DNA from 2 places in the Roseburia sp. CLA-AA-H209 genome. Region 2 is predicted to be linked to the other one. Evidence: predicted binding sites of a transcription regulator. Region 2 holds the regulator's gene; the other holds the start of a gene.
What was found. Region 2 encodes NrdR, which represses ribonucleotide reductase genes. Its sites were predicted from a motif close to CACAANATNTTGTG; they were not measured.
Positions count from the first base shown of each region.

Region 1 (8,272 bases), on a different contig from region 2:
TGATATGCCGGAGGTTCATCCGGATGGTTTTGACAGAAGTGCAGCCGAAGAGGTGTGGTCTTATGTGAATGCAGAGAGAACAGCAGCAGGCCTCAATGCACTTACCTGGGATGAGGACATATACAATTTTGCATGCCAGAGAGCACAGGCAATTGTATCAGATTTTTCCCATAATGGCTGTGGCAATTATGGAGAAAACATAGCATTAAATTCTGCGGGAAGCGCATATAGAATCCACATGCAGTGGTTTTACTCAACTGGTCATCACAATAACTATATGTTATCTTCCTATGTAAAAGGTGCCTGTGCCATATATGTATATCAGGGTGTCTGGTATGCAGTGGAAAATTTTGCACTGGAAGAAAGTGAAAACAGCGATGGAACGTTATCCTGCAATGCCTATGGACCGGAGGCAGAAGCAGCTTTAAATGAGTATATTGACAGTCATGACTGGTGAGAAAAGAAGATGGAAATGTGCTTGCGGTGGAAGCACTGTTTTTGTTAAAATTTTAAGAGACCAGGCGTTATAGGAAAAACACATAAGAAATAAGGAAGAAAGAAGGAAAAGAAAATGACATATACACAGGCAGTTGAAAAAGCATGTAATGGAGATTCGACGGGATTTGAATTTCTTTATGATACAACAAAAAATAATAAATATTATCTGGCTTTAAAATATGTGAAAGATGAAGAGGCAGCAAAAGATGTTTTGCAGGAAGCATACATACGGGCGTGGAAAAATCTGGATAAACTAAAAGAACCGGAAAAATTTGATTCCTGGTTAGCACAGATTGTGGTAAATACAGCAAAAAATGAACTGGAAAAACGCAATCATACACCGCTTGATTTACGCATGGAAAGTGGTGAGGAAGAAGATGCAGAAATCATGGATCAGGCAGTAAGCGTCTGGGAAAATGAGCCGGAATTAGAATATACGAAAGAAGAGACCAGACAGCTGGTGCATGAGCTGATCGATGCATTGTCTGACGAGCAGCGTCTGGTGGTAATTGCTTTTGAATTAGAGGGACTTACCACAAAAGAAATTGCAGAACAGCTGGGCTGCCCGGAAGCTACAGTGAAATCAAGACTGCGTTATGGCAGGAATAATATCAAGACAAAGGCAGAGGAACTGCAGAAGAGGGGATACAAGCTTTACAGTGTTGCACCAATGCCGTTACTGCTGTATCTGTTGAAAAAGGAAATGGTTGTATCTGCGGCAGAGCCATCCACCCAGCTTTTATTAAGTGAATGTAGAAAAAGTATAGCAAAGAGTACATATGGTGCAGGAAAAACTGCAGCCTCAACAGCGGTAAAAGCCGCAGGCACAGCAAGAAAGATATCATTTTTGTCAACTGCAGCTGGAAAAGCGGTAATTGGAATCGTGGCAACGGCATCTATAGCAAGTGCAGTGACAGTTGGTGTCATCAGCTACAATAAATCAAATGATAAAAATGCGACCGCACAGGAAAATGTTCCGGCAGAAGAAGAAGTTCCGGTAAATGCAGACCAGCCAATAGATGGCGTGGGTGAGGATACAGAGACAACGGATGCACCAGAGGATGAAAATGGAAGTAAAAAATATGCTGATATTCCGGAATCTGTGCTTCCAAGTTCCGTGCGTAATGATAAAGACTATTTTGAATTCTGGGACGAGCCGGTAAAGGCAACCTGCTGGATTGACGGTGTCAAGGGAACGATTTATGCAGACTGGGATAAAACACAGATTATCAAAGAAGTTACCTATGATGTAGATGGCTATGAGGATGAACTCCTTATTATTGGCTGTACACTGGATGGCGGTACCCATGCCATTGCAATTTATAACGGACAGTATGTTGTGGTAAATGATGCCATGTGGGATCATTGGTATAATGGAAAGAGTTCTGCTTTTGATTAATACGAAAACTTAAGATTTCGTTAAATTTATGGAACCGATTCTTAAGGTTGTCTGTGAGACATTGACCAACCAATTCCAGTAAGATATATTTGAATTAATGGGCTGTGGAAAAACAGTCCGGATTAAGGAGTATAAGTATATCAAAGTAAGGAGGAACTATGGGCATGGAAAAGCAGAAGGCGAAGACAGGTCCGAAAAAGAAGGTTGGAAAAAAGCAGAGAAGAAAGAGAAAACTGATACTTTTTATTGTAGAAGTATTAGTGATACTCATTTTGCTGGTAGTATTTTATGTAATGAGTAAGCTGAATAAAATCAATAATACCGGTTCCTTAGACGCGAAGAAGCTGAATATTAATATAGACAGCGAGACCCAGGAAGTGTTAGATAATTATACCAATATAGCTATCTTTGGAATTGACAACCGGAACAGTGGAAATTATGAGAGCGGAAACAGCGACTGTATCATGATTGCCAGTATCAATGATGATACCAAGGAAGTGAAGCTTGTATCCGTATACCGGGATTCCTTTCTGGCAGTAGATGATAAAGACAGCCTGCGGAAACTGAATGCAGCTTATGCCAAGGGAGGACCGACCGGTGCAGTAGCGGCATTAAATAAGAATCTGGATTTGAATATTACCGAATATGTATCCGTAGACTTCAATGCAGTAATGGAAGTTGTGGATGCATTAGGTGGAATAGAGTTGGATATTACCAAGGAAGAAGCCAGCAATATGCACATCTGGATTGATGAAATGAATGAAGTCATGGGAACCCATGGCAAGCCGGTTTCCGGACCGGGCGTGCAGCAGGTCAATGGAATACAGGCACTTGCCTATTGCCGTGACCGAATGAGCGGCGGAGACGATTTCCGCCGAACCGAGCGCCAGCGTATCGTAGTAGGAAAGATTGTAGAAAAAGCAAAGCAGGCAGACATCCTTACTTTAAATGATTTGGTAGACAAGCTGTTTCCGGACATTTCTACCAGCCTTTCTACCACAGAAATATTGGGACTTGCAGCCCATGTCAAAGAGTATGAGCTTGCAGATACCCAGGGCTGGCCATTCCAGTTAGACACCAAGATGATGGAAAAATCCATCGGAGCAGTAGTTGTACCAACGGATTTGGAGACCAATGTAGATTTATTGCACCGCTATTTATTTGATGTAGAGGATTATGAAACGACAGATGAGGTAAAAGAAATCAGCAAGGCAGTAAGTAACCGGACAGGAAAGACGGCAGCAGATACCACCCGGGATACGAATCCGCTGGTGCAGGATGCGGCTGCTGCTGAAATAACAGAGTAAGAGGAAAATATAACCAAATTTTATAAAAATTTCACAAAAAACAAGAAAAATCCAGTTACCTTTTGTATATTATTATGTTATGATAAAAATATATCAGTAAACATACAATGATTATCAAGGAGGTATTACGAATGCAGAGATTTACATTACCAAGAGATTTATATCACGGCAAAGGTGCATTGGAGGCACTGAAGAACTTTGAAGGAAGGCGCGCAATGATCTGTGTTGGTGGAGGCTCCATGAAACGGTTTGGTTTCCTGGATAAAGCAGAGGCATATCTGAAAGAAGCAGGTATGGAAGTGGAACTGTTTGAAGGAATTGAACCGGATCCATCTGTTGAGACCGTGATGAAGGGTGCTGCCGCTATGGAGAAGTTCAAGCCGGACTGGATTGTAGCAATCGGTGGTGGTTCACCAATTGATGCTGCAAAAGCAATGTGGATTAAATATGAATATCCGGATATTACCTTTGAAGACATGTGTAAGGTATTTGGAATTCCGAAATTAAGAAAGAAAGCACATTTCTGTGCAATTTCTTCTACCTCAGGAACAGCAACAGAAGTAACTGCATTTTCTATTATTACGGATTATGAGAAGGGAATCAAATATCCGATTGCGGATTTTGAGATTACACCGGACGTAGCAATCGTTGACCCGGAACTGGCAGAGACCATGCCGCAGAAACTGGTAGCCCACACCGGAATGGATGCGATGACACATGCAATCGAAGCGTATGTTTCAACTGCAAACAGTGATTTTACAGACCCGCTGGCACTCCATGCCATTGAGATGATTCAGCATGATCTGATTGATTCCTATAACGGAGATATGGCAAAACGTGATGCCATGCACAATGCCCAGTGTCTGGCTGGAATGGCATTTTCCAATGCACTGCTTGGAATCGTACATTCTATGGCACATAAGACCGGTGCCGCATTTGCCGACTACGGTGCACATATTATTCATGGCGCAGCTAATGCCATGTATCTGCCGAAGGTTATTGCATTTAATGCAAAGGATGAGACTGCAAAGAAACGTTATGGCGTGATTGCAGATTTTATGAAGCTTGGCGGAGAGACACTGGACGAGAAAGTCGCACTTTTAATCCAGTACCTGCGTAAGATGAATGATGACTTGAATATTCCGCACTGTATTAAGAACTACGGACCGGACAGCTATCCGGCTGAGCAGGGCTTTGTACCGGAAGAAGTATTCTTAGAGAGACTGCCTGAGATTGCAGCCAATGCAATTTTGGATGCCTGCACCGGCTCCAACCCAAGACAGCCAAGTCAGGAAGAAATGGAAAAACTGCTGAAATGCTGTTACTATGACACAGAAGTAGATTTCTAAAAAATAGATTAAAAATGAAGTAAGCCCCGTTTCGATATCGCATTGATATTTGAGACGGGGTTTTTACAGTCTGAAAAATGGTTTTACAAAGGTAATACCCCCACAGCACTGCGGGGGTACAAAGGGGAGTTATGAAAATTTATGAAAAAAGTTTTATCAAATAGAGAGACAAGACATTGGGGGATGAACCTGTTCTCTATTGATATTTGTAGTATACCCGGATTTTGTGAAAAATAATTGTCCAGATTATGAAAAAAGCGTTAAATTCTAAAAAATTTTTTCTGAAAAAATTTCATGAATCTTGTATATTCCCCTTGCGTAAAACACAAGATATGGTATACTGTATATGCGTTGAAGAGATTCGACACAAAATCTAGTACAGTTTTGTGCCGATTTTATGCGAATAGACTATTTTTTTATGGGAGAGGATTTCAATGAAAATCATTAAAAGAAGCGGCGCAGAGGCTGTTTTTGACATTTCAAAAATTATTATTGCAATCAATAAAGCGAACCATGAGGTGGTGGAAGCGGAACGATTGACTGCAGACCAGATTAAGGAGATTGCACAATATATAGAGGATTCCTGTAAGGATGCCAACCATGCCCTGAATGTAGAAGATATTCAGGACTTAGTGGAGGATCAGTTAATGGACAAGAGGGCTTTTTCTGTTGCCCGGAAATACATTACTTACCGCTATAAACGTGCCCTGGTACGTAAATCCAACTCTACGGATGAACAGATTTTAAGTCTGATTGAATGTAATAATGAAGAAGTAAAACAGGAGAATTCCAATAAGGATTCAACCGTAAACAGCGTGCAGCGTGACTATATGGCTGGTGAGGTGAGTAAGGATATTACCAGAAGATTCCTTCTCCCGGAGGATATTGTAGCGGCACATGAACAGGGAATTATCCATTTCCATGATGCAGATTATTTTGCACAGCATATGCATAACTGTGATCTGGTAAATTTAGAGGATATGTTACAGAACGGAACCGTTATCAGCGGAACCAGAATTGACAAGCCACATTCTTTCTCTACAGCGTGTAATATTGCAACCCAGATTATTGCTCAGGTGGCAAGCTCCCAGTATGGCGGACAGAGTATTTCACTGGCACATTTAGTACCATTTGTCCAGATCAGCCGCGAGAAAATTCATGCAGAGCTGGTGCAGACATTAAAAGAGAGCGATGTGGAGCTGAGCGAAGAGAAGATTAACAGCATTGTGGAAAGAAGACTTCATGCGGAAATCGAGCGGGGCGTACAGGTTATCCAGTATCAGGTAGTAACCCTGATGACTACCAACGGACAGTCCCCATTCGTAACCGTGTTCATGTATCTGAACGAAGCAAAGAATGAGCAGGAGAAAAAAGACCTTGCCATGATTATAGAGGAAGTGCTAGACCAGCGTTATCAGGGTGTTAAGAATGAGGATGGCGTATGGATTACACCGGCATTTCCAAAGTTGATTTATGTATTGGAAGAGGATAATATCCATGAGGATTCGGAATACTATTATCTGACCAAGAAAGCAGCAAAATGTACTGCAAAGCGTATGGTTCCGGATTATATTTCTGAGAAGAAAATGAAGGAATTAAAAGATGGCAACTGCTATACCTGTATGGGCTGCCGTTCCTTCCTTACCGTATATCATGATGAAGATGGCAAGCCAAAGTTCTACGGTCGTTTCAATCAAGGCGTGGTAACCTTGAATCTGGTAGATCTGGCATGCTCTTCCGGCGGAGATTTTGAAAAATTCTGGAAGCTATTTGATGAGCGTTTGGACCTTTGCTACCGTGCATTGATGGCGCGTCATAACCGCCTGAAGGGAACACCTTCTGATGTGGCACCGATTCTCTGGCAGTACGGAGCACTTGCCCGTCTGAAAAAAGGCGAGACCATAGACAAGCTTTTATATGGTGGATATTCTACTATTTCACTGGGTTATGCAGGACTTTGCGAATGTACCAGATATATGACTGGAAAACCACATACCGACCCGGCAGCAACACCATTTGCCTTAAAGGTAATGCAACGGTTAAATGATGCCTGCAAGGAGTGGAAAGAGAAAGAAAATATTGATTTCTCCGTATATGGAACACCGCTTGAGTCTACCACCTATAAATTTGCAAAATGTTTACAGAAACGTTTCGGAGTTATTCCGGGTGTTACCGATAAGAATTACATTACCAACAGCTATCATGTGCATGTAACCGAAAATATCGATGCATTTACCAAACTGAAATTCGAATCCCAGTTCCAGGCACTTTCACCGGGTGGAGCAATCAGCTATGTGGAAGTTCCGAACATGCAGGATAATCTGGAGGCTGTTTTATCTGTAATGAAATTCATCTATGAGAATATCATGTATGCAGAGTTAAATACCAAGAGTGATTACTGCCAGGTATGTGGCTATGATGGTGAGATTCAGATTGTAAAAGATGATGATGGAAAATTAGTATGGGAGTGCCCGCATTGCCACAACCGTGACCAGGATAAGATGAACGTGGCAAGACGTACCTGTGGTTATATTGGTTCCCAGTTCTGGAATCAGGGAAGAACCCAGGAAATCAAGGAGCGTGTACTTCACTTATAAAAAGAAAGTGAAAAGAAAATGCATTATTCAGCGATTAAATATAATGATATTGCGAACGGCACCGGTGTAAGAACGGTGCTGTTTGTATCCGGCTGCCGGAACCACTGTAAAGAGTGTTTTCAGCCGGAAACATGGGACTTTAAAAATGGAGAGGAATTTACAAAAGAAGTAGAAGATGAAATTCTTGCATCTTTGGAATCTCCCTATATCAAGGGACTGACTCTTTTGGGAGGAGACCCTTTTGAACCGGAAAACCAGCATGCACTGCTTCCATTTATCAAGCGGGTGCGGACGGAACATCCGGAAAAAGACATATGGGCATATACCGGATATGTACTGGATAAGGATTTGGTACCGGAGGGAAGAAGATATACCGAGGATACGAAAGAATTATTATCCTTAATCGATGTGCTGGTGGATGGCCCTTATGTGGCAGAGCTATATGATATTACATTAAAATTCAAAGGTTCTTCCAATCAGCGTGTCATTGACTGCAGAAAATACAATGAAACAGGAGTCATTGAAGAACTGATGTAAACTGCGTGAAAGATAAAGTAGAATCCGGAAGGATTCTATTTTACTTTATAGCATTTTTATATTAAAATAGAAATAACGTGATTGTTTTAAGGAAAGATATAGGAGAAGAACATGGAAATTAGTAAAGAGCGTAAAGAAGAATTATTAGAGACCCATCTTTTGAATTATGAAATGCCGGATGAACAGGAGCTTGCAAAGCTTACTTTAGAGGAACTGGAATTTCTGATTCGTTCTGCAGAAGTACATCATAAGAAGAAAACCTTTGTGGCAGATAACTTTTTAAAGAAGATAGAAGTGTTTAACAAGATTCTGGCAGATAAAATAAAGGGATGCAAAGAGCTTTACTGCGCATGGGACAAGCATACCGGTTACCCGCGTGTTATGGGGGATGGAAGTGTATTAATCTTTTCAACGAAAGAATTTGCCCAAAAGGCAATAGAACATTATAAAGAGCAGAATGTAGAACTGGAATTAAAAGGAATCAGAGGAGACAAGCAGATGTTCTTCTGGGCAAACCTCCACTGGTGGGGTATGGAAGATCTGATACTGGATGTGGGAAGCTATTCCTGCAGATTAAAAAGAGAT
Region 1 covers NZ_JAJEQU010000011.1:12,048-20,319, forward strand. Annotated here, with positions in the region: gene LKD41_RS10750 (CAP domain-containing protein) at 1-457, shown strand, start outside; gene LKD41_RS10755 (RNA polymerase sigma factor) at 572-1,897, shown strand; gene LKD41_RS10760 (LCP family protein) at 2,062-3,204, shown strand; gene LKD41_RS10765 (iron-containing alcohol dehydrogenase) at 3,336-4,553, shown strand; gene nrdD (anaerobic ribonucleoside-triphosphate reductase) at 4,988-7,150, shown strand; gene nrdG (anaerobic ribonucleoside-triphosphate reductase activating protein) at 7,169-7,687, shown strand; gene LKD41_RS10780 (enhanced serine sensitivity protein SseB) at 7,799-8,272, shown strand, end outside.
Region 1: nrdD (anaerobic ribonucleoside-triphosphate reductase) is a predicted target of NrdR. The motif match lies at 4,878-4,891, and genes of this name have one in related genera.

Region 2 (8,272 bases):
TGGCTTCCAAGATGTAATATCCGGCTTACCTTGCAGGCAATGTTTACCGGACTTTCTGCAATTCCCGGTGCCGATACCTGCGGAAGGTTCAGTGGTGTCAGATGCATGGCATCAAACTTGTCAACGTCACGGCCGGATTTTACGCCACAATAATCCGTGGCACAGACCAGATCCTTCGTCACAAGATTTACAACAAATTCGCCGGTTTCCGCGATTATTCCATGGGAATATCGTTCCGGACGGACAGATATGGAAAGCATTGGCGGATTCGTACATACCGTTCCTGCCCATGCTACCGTAATAATATTCGGTTTTTCTGTCGGTCTCTGGCAGCTTACCATCACTGCTGGAACCGGATATAACATATTACCCGGCTTCCATGTTTCTTTCGCCATTTCAATTCTCCTGTATAAGTTGTTATCTTATTTCTGTCTCTGATATGGGCATTTATACCTGCTGTCATCCTGCCGTAAACATTTACGCTTGCTGCAATCCTGCCATTAATGCCGGAATCATCTGTTTCTTACGGGATACTACTCCATTTAAGTAAAAGCTGCCTGATTCATCCGGCTCTCCAAAGCACTCCTTTAAAAGGCTGCCTGCCTGTGCTCCGGCATAGATTACTTCCGAATTCTCATCCAGAATGTCCGTCAGCATCACAAATACGGCATCCAGTTTCTGCTCTCCCAATGCAATTTCCAGATATGGCTGCAGCTTCTTCTTCGCCATGCCAAGCTGCACGTCACTCATGGCACTAAGCTGTGCTACACCAAAATCAAATTCATCGGTATGGAAGGTTTTAAAATCCTGATAAAACAGTTCTTCTGTTGTCTTTTTCTTAAAATCACTGCCGGCTTCAAACATCTTCTTGGCCAGCTCTTCAATATCTACTTCTGCGATCTTCGCCAGTGCTTCTGCTGCTGCCCGGTCCATCTGTGTACAGGTCGGTGAACGGAACATCAAGGTATCTGAAATAATTGCTGCCAAAAGAATTCCGGCTGTCTTTTTATCAATGATTGCTCCCTTTTCCTGATACATCTGATAAATAATCGTTGAAGTACAGCCCAATGGCTGGTTCCGGAAAAATACCGGAGCAATCGTCTCAAGGCTGCCCAGTCGGTGATGGTCAATAATTTCTAAGATTTCTGCATCTTCGATTCCATCTACTGCCTGGGATTTTTCATTATGGTCAACAAGGATCACCTGTTTTTTCTGTAAATTTAAAAGATTTCGTCTGGAAAACATACCGACATATTTTCCATTCTCATCCAGTACCGGGAAATCACGATGACGCACTTTAGACATAGTCTCTTTCACATCATCCACATAATCCTCTAATTCGAATGTAATCAGATGCTCCTTTTTCATAATATATTTAATCGGCATACTCTGATTAATTAAACGCGCCACGGTAAATGTGTCATATGGTGTGCTGATAAGCATACAGTCTTTCTCTTCTGCAAGCTGCACAATGGTCTTTGTAATCTTCGCTCCGGAACAGACAATCACACAGCTTGCATTCATTTCCAATGCACAGAACTGTGATTCATAACGGTCTCCTAAGATAACCATATCGTCATCTTCAATATACTGCTCCATCATATCCGGTGTGGTAGCCGCAACAACAACCTTACCTTTTATGAAGTAACCATGCTCATTTCCTGTTACAAGAGTTCCATTTAAAGTTTCAACAATATTCTTATACTGCGTCCGGGCAGTTGCAAGAATCCGGTTGTCCAATACATCCATATAGGATTTTGCAATATCACTGGTAACAACCATTCCCTGCAGATTGTTCTCATTGTCAGTAATCGGCAATGACACGACATCTAAATTCTTCATCAGCTCCCATGCCCGTTTAATGGAAATGTGACTGCTGACGCCCTCCGTTCTACGATATTCAATATCCTTAATCTGTGCACCGACATCTGTTACCAGTTCCGGTTCCGGTACATCAAAAAATTTTAGGACATACTTCGTCTCTTCGTTCATATGTCCTGCTCTTTTCGGTATAAAAATACCGTCCTCTGTTTGATTTTTTAAATCTGCATAGGCAATCGCCGCACAAATAGAATCTGTGTCCGGATTCTTATGTCCAATTACCCATGTCTTTCTCTTTCCCTGTGTCATATAATTCCTCGTTTTAACTACTGCTTAAAAATTAAATACTCCAAGAGAATAAAGAATAAATGCCACCAATACTACAAAATTGATAACAGAAAACCAGGTTAAGCATTTTGCATAACCTTTTACGGTATTCAAGCTCTTCTCTAAAGTATCATTTTCCTCTAACTTAACGGTAAGCTCTTTAATTAAGTCCTGCATATTGCGGTAGCACTTTACATCTTCGGTATGTATTTTCTCAGCCAGTTCCAGTTTCATGCTGTCTAACTGCTGGGAAATTTCCTGTAAAGATGCCTGCATCTGTGCAGTCTGTTCTGCGGTTCTTCCGGTGGAATCACTTACGTCTGCTGCAATCTTTTCAGACAGTGCATTCAATTTTTCTTCTACACGGTTAATCATTTCTTCCATCTGACCGTGTACTCCGGTAAGAAGAACATCTGCTTCTGATTTACGTGCATTTAAAACATGCTGCAGTTCTTTTGCTTTTTCTTCTCTTTCATCTACGATATTCTGTAATTCCTGCACTTTGTCTTCTTTTGTAACAAGCAAAGCCTGAAGCTGTTTTGCTTTCTCACGGAATTCATCAATCTGCTTTAATAAGAAATCTTCCTTATCCATTCCTTTATCCACCTTACTGTTTGTCCTCTCTGACCTGTTATGCTGTTCGTTTTCTTTTAACGAAGGGGCTGCCTTTCTGGTCTCTGTATTTCTTATCTGTACCTTCTGTTGTGTCACCGGCTCTTTTCTGCTCCGGTCCGGCGTCCCATAACTCTTCGCATTTTTACGGTAAAACATCGTTTTCAGCACATCAAAAAAGCTTTTCACTACCGTCTTCCTCCTGCGGAATCTCTTCCATTCCTATTACTGCTAGACACATTCTAGCATTTACCCTGTGATTTGTCCAGCAAATGCTCAACTATTGCTTTCTCCTTTGCTGTCAAATCTGCATCTGCCAGCAAATCCGGTCTTCGTTCCATGGTTCTTTTAATGGATTGTTCTCTCCTCCATGCTTCTACCTTTGCATGGTCTCCGGAAAGTAAAATAGCTGGAACTTTCTTTCCCATCCAGTCTTCCGGTCTGCTATACTGCGGATATTCCAATAAATTTCCTTCAAAGGATTCTGTGGTTCCGGATTCATCATTTGCCAGTACACCAGGCACCATACGGGATATCGCATCCACCATGACCATTGCCGGAAGTTCTCCTCCTGTCAGCACATAATCTCCAATCGACACATAATCCGTCACAATTTCTTCTAACACACGTTCATCGATGCCCTCATAATGCCCACAAAGCAATACCAGGTCTTCTTCCTTCGCATAATCCTTTGCCATTTCCTGCTGAAACGTATTGCCCTGAGGTGTAAGATATACTGTTCTTGGCTTTCTTCCAATCTTCTGCGCCACTGCCTGCCACGCATCATAAATCGGCTGTGCCTGCATTACCATCCCGGCTCCGCCACCATACGGATAATCATCTACTTTTTTATGACGGTCTAACGTATAATCCCGGATGTTAATTGTTTCTATATTTAAAAGTCCTTTGCCAACTGCTCTTCCGATGATACTGGTATTCAGTCCCCGTTCTACCATATCCGGAAATAATGTTAATATATGAAAATTCATTTTGCTACCTACTTCTTATTAATATCACGAAGCCCATTTAAAAGGTGTACCGTAATGGTGCCTTCCTCTATATTGACATTTTTTACACAATCCTTAATTGCCGGAAGTAAAATATCATCTTCCCCATCTTTATGTAATACATAAATGTCATTTGCACCGGTCTGAAGTACATCCTTTACTTCACCTAAATCTTCTCCGTCATCTCCGACTGCCTTTAAGCCAATCAAATCAGCCACGAAATATTCATTCGGAGCCAGCTTTACAGCATTTTCCCTTGTTACATATAGCCCTCTGCTCTTATACTTCTCTACATCATTTATATTATCAAATTCTTTGAATTTTAATATTACCAGATTTTTAAAGAAGCGCGCCTGTGTAACCTGAAGCTCCATCGGTTCTTTTCCAGTATCCAAAAATACCTGCTTCAGCTTTTTAAAACGCATGACATCATCTGTTGTCGGATATACCTTCACTTCGCCACGCACACCATGTGTATTGGTAAGTACACCTACCTGCAGCATTTCTTCCTTCCAGTCTTCCTGCACTTTCTTCATATCCTATCCTCTTTCTCTTATACTTCCCGTTCTTCAGGCAAGCCTGAATTTAATTATACAAAAGAAGCATAACTGCCGCAAGTAAAAAAGGTAAGATTCTTAAGAATTCTTAGGAATCTTACCTTCTAACGGTCTCTTACTTTTTTATAATCAAAATTGCTCTTATAAATTAAAGTTTTCTACATTTCGCACTTTTGCAGTATCCGTTGCAGTAATCTGCCGGATTCCGCTCTGTTCAATGTTCTCTCCCACAAAGAACTGATACTGCTGCAGTACCTGATCCTTGTGCATATCGGATAATGCCTTCTCAACATCCAGGCTATGTATATCACTTTCAGAACCTTTCATCTCGTAGGTACGATCCGGCTGGTACTGTGCTGCATAATCTGCTGCCCCAAAATCCTGTTCTCTTCGTACCGTAGTCTCTAAGGTATCCTTCTGCTGCTGTTCAGATGCACCGGCATCTGCTGCCGTCTTAACAACCGGTGTATCTTCTACTGCATTCCGGATATTCTGTATGCTGTTGTAATCGTAAAATCCCGCATTGGGACGAATTCCTGAAATATTCATAACGATCACGTTCCTCACATCATAATTATCTGCTACTAATTTTATCGGATAAATTCAACCAAAATCAACCCTTTTCTCCAAAAAGATTTTCTTTTATTTATCCAGCATTTTCTTTAACTCATTCATAAAGGTATTTACATCCTTAAATTCACGATATACAGATGCAAAACGAACATACGCCACTGCATCTAAATCTTTAATCTTATCCATCAGAATCTCACCAATTACAGTACTTGGGATTTCCTTTTCTTCCCGATTAAAAATCTCTGTCTCCACTTCATCAACCAGTCTGGTTATCTGCTCCACGGATACCGGTCTCTTATGGCAGGCACGAAGTACACCTGCTTCAATCTTGGAACGGTCATACTGCTCTCTGCAGTTATCCTTTTTTATTACAATCAATGGAATTGTCTCAACTTTTTCATAAGTTGTGAAACGTTTTCCACAATCGTCACATAATCTTCTCCGACGAATGGAGTTATTGTCATCTGCCGGTCTCGAATCAATTACTCTGGTATTTTCACTGCTGCAAAATGGGCACTTCATCTTTTTTCTCCTATTCTAAAAGCTACGCAAAACACGCTTTGTGAATTTTGCGTAAATAATACCGTTTTTCCATCACCAAACGTTCATAAAGAACTGCTGATATCAGCTTTTACAAATATTGGTCGTACTATTTTTAGTATAACTTTCTCGTATTCTTATGTCAACTAACTTTTCACATCTTCTACACAGACATCTACCAGAATAATATCCGGTCCAATCCGCACAACACGTTTCCATGGAATAATATATTCGCATGCCGGACAAAAAATACAGAAAAATTTTCCCGGCGCAGCTACAACCAGTGCACAGATTCTTCCATTGCACTCATCCAGTTCCAAATCCACCACATTTCCCAGGCAGCAACAGTCTGCAATATTAATCACCTGCTTTTCACACAATTCACAATAGCGTATCATGTGCCTGCCCCACTGTGCCTTTTCTTCTATTTATACTATGCCGGATTTTTCAAAAGTTTCCTATACGTTGAAACGGAATAAAATAATATCGCCATCCTGAACAACGTAATCTTTTCCTTCCAGTCTTACCAGTCCCTTTTCTTTTGCCGCTGTCATGCTTCCACACTCAATCAGATGGTCATAGGATACCACCTCTGCACGGATAAATCCACGTTCAAAGTCGGTATGAATCTTTCCTGCCGCCTGCGGTGCCTTGGTTCCTTTGGTAATAGTCCATGCTCTTGTCTCATCTTCTCCCGATGTAAGGTAGCTGATAAGTCCTAACAATTTATAACTTGCTGCAATCAGTTTCTCAAGTCCGGATTCTTTTAATCCAAGGTCCTCTAAGAACATTGCTTTTTCATCATCATCTAATTCTGCAATTTCCTGTTCAATCTGTGCGCAGATAACAAATACTTCACTGTTTTCTGCGGCTGCCTGTTCTCTTACTCTTGCAACATGTGGATTGTTTGCGCCATCATCTGCAAGGTCATCCTCACTTACATTTGCTGCATAGATAACCGGTTTTGCAGTTAATAAATTATAAGATGCAAACCATGCCTGCTCGTCCTCATCATCACTCAACGGATAAGTCTTTGCCATCTTTCCTTCTTCCAGATGTGCCTTTAAGGATTTCAAAAGTGCCTCTTCTTTTGCAAGTGTCTTGTCCATTCTTGCCTGTTTGGTAACTTTTGCAATTCTTCTCTCTAAGATTTCAATATCAGAAAAAATAAGCTCTAAATTAATGGTCTCAATATCACGAACCGGGTCAATGCTTCCGTCTACATGGACTACGTTGGTATCTTCAAAACAACGTACAACATGAACGATGGCATCTACTTCACGAATATTGGCAAGGAACTGGTTTCCAAGTCCCTCTCCTTTGCTGGCTCCTTTTACAAGTCCTGCAATATCTACAAATTCAATGACTGCCGGTGTCACTTTCTTGGAATGATACATCTCGCCTAACACCTTCAGACGGTTATCCGGTACGGTTACGATTCCCACATTCGGGTCAATGGTACAAAACGGATAATTGGCTGATTCTGCGCCTGCTTTGGTCAGTGAATTAAATAATGTACTTTTTCCTACGTTTGGTAAACCTACGATTCCAAGTTTCATTTTATCTTTTACCTGTTCGAAAATCCTTAAGTTATCAGGTTTTTCGCCTTTCTATGTTATTTTACTACATAATTTATCATGCAAATTTTTAAGCTGTATCAAACTCTTTTCTGCCATGTTGGCAAAAGGAGCTTAATACAGCCTATTATTATATCATAAGTCTTATTATTTTGAAACCATCAAAATTTAAAGTTCATAGTTTCCGCCTATTATCGGTGAAAACTTTATTCATCCACAGATATCTCTGCAAGATTCCGGACAGAAAAATTGCCCTTTTCAAGCTGTTCTTTGGATTCCCTCTTGTTCTTTTCAATAGCACTTGCTTTGTTGAGGTCTGTCTCTACAAACACACTATAGTCTTACCACCATTACAGGCAGCCAGTGAAAAGACCAGCTTTTTTTATCCGGCTTCCGGTTCTCTTTTTATAATACTCTTTGAATAGCATCTACTACCTGCTGCCACTCTTCCATGGCTTTCGGATAAAAATGCTCTATCTTTTCGATGTTTTTTTCTTTTCCGGCACACTCCAGCTGGTAAAAGAAATCTCCAAGCGTTCTGGCTCCGATGCCCCAGGCTTCACCCTTTAGTCCATGGGACTGGGTTACGAATGTTTTCCATAATTCGTTCATCATTTCTGTATCTGTTGCAGTTTCTGAATCTATGATAGTTGCAGCTTCTTTCATTGTTACTACATGATTTACCTTAAGAGATTGGAACGCTTTCTCTAAATGATGCTGCTTCTTCTCTTTTTCTTTTGCAAAGATACCTAACAATTCTTTATAGAACTGTTCATCTCCATCCGCATAGGATAAGCCTTCTTCTGCTGCAATTCCATTCTTCTCAAGATAATGTAATAAGCCTCTTAGCTTTGTTGTCTTTGTATCATCCATGTTTCCCTGGAAAACCATATTTTCTTCCGGCAGATAATCCCTAAGATATTTCTGCAGCATAATCTCCAGTGTACCCGGTTTTACCGGCTTGGTAATATACTCTGCAAATCCTTCGTTTTTGTACAGTTCTTTTGCACCAGCTGTTGCATTAGCGGTAAATGCCACTGCCTGCGTATAATGATTTCGTCCTTTCTCATCTGCACGGATGAGGTGCAGCGTCTCTATGCCATCCGGCTTTGGCATCATATGGTCTAAAAGAAGTAAATCATATGTTTTCTCTTCACATTTTTGAACGGCAGTATTTCCATCCATCACGGTTTCCATTTTAACCTTTGTCTTATGTAAAAGATGTTCTAATACCATCAGATTCTGCTCATTATCATCT
Region 2 covers NZ_JAJEQU010000001.1:368,449-376,720, forward strand. Annotated here, with positions in the region: gene LKD41_RS01810 (flavin reductase family protein) at 1-395, opposite strand, end outside; gene LKD41_RS01815 (putative manganese-dependent inorganic diphosphatase) at 478-2,130, opposite strand; gene LKD41_RS01820 (hypothetical protein) at 2,155-2,949, opposite strand; gene trmD (tRNA (guanosine(37)-N1)-methyltransferase TrmD) at 3,003-3,749, opposite strand; gene rimM (ribosome maturation factor RimM) at 3,758-4,303, opposite strand; gene LKD41_RS01835 (hypothetical protein) at 4,466-4,873, opposite strand; gene nrdR (transcriptional regulator NrdR) at 4,967-5,419, opposite strand; gene LKD41_RS01845 (YlmC/YmxH family sporulation protein) at 5,584-5,835, opposite strand; gene ychF (redox-regulated ATPase YchF) at 5,896-6,996, opposite strand; gene LKD41_RS15635 (hypothetical protein) at 7,221-7,346, opposite strand; gene LKD41_RS01855 (ATP-binding protein) at 7,420-8,272, opposite strand, start outside.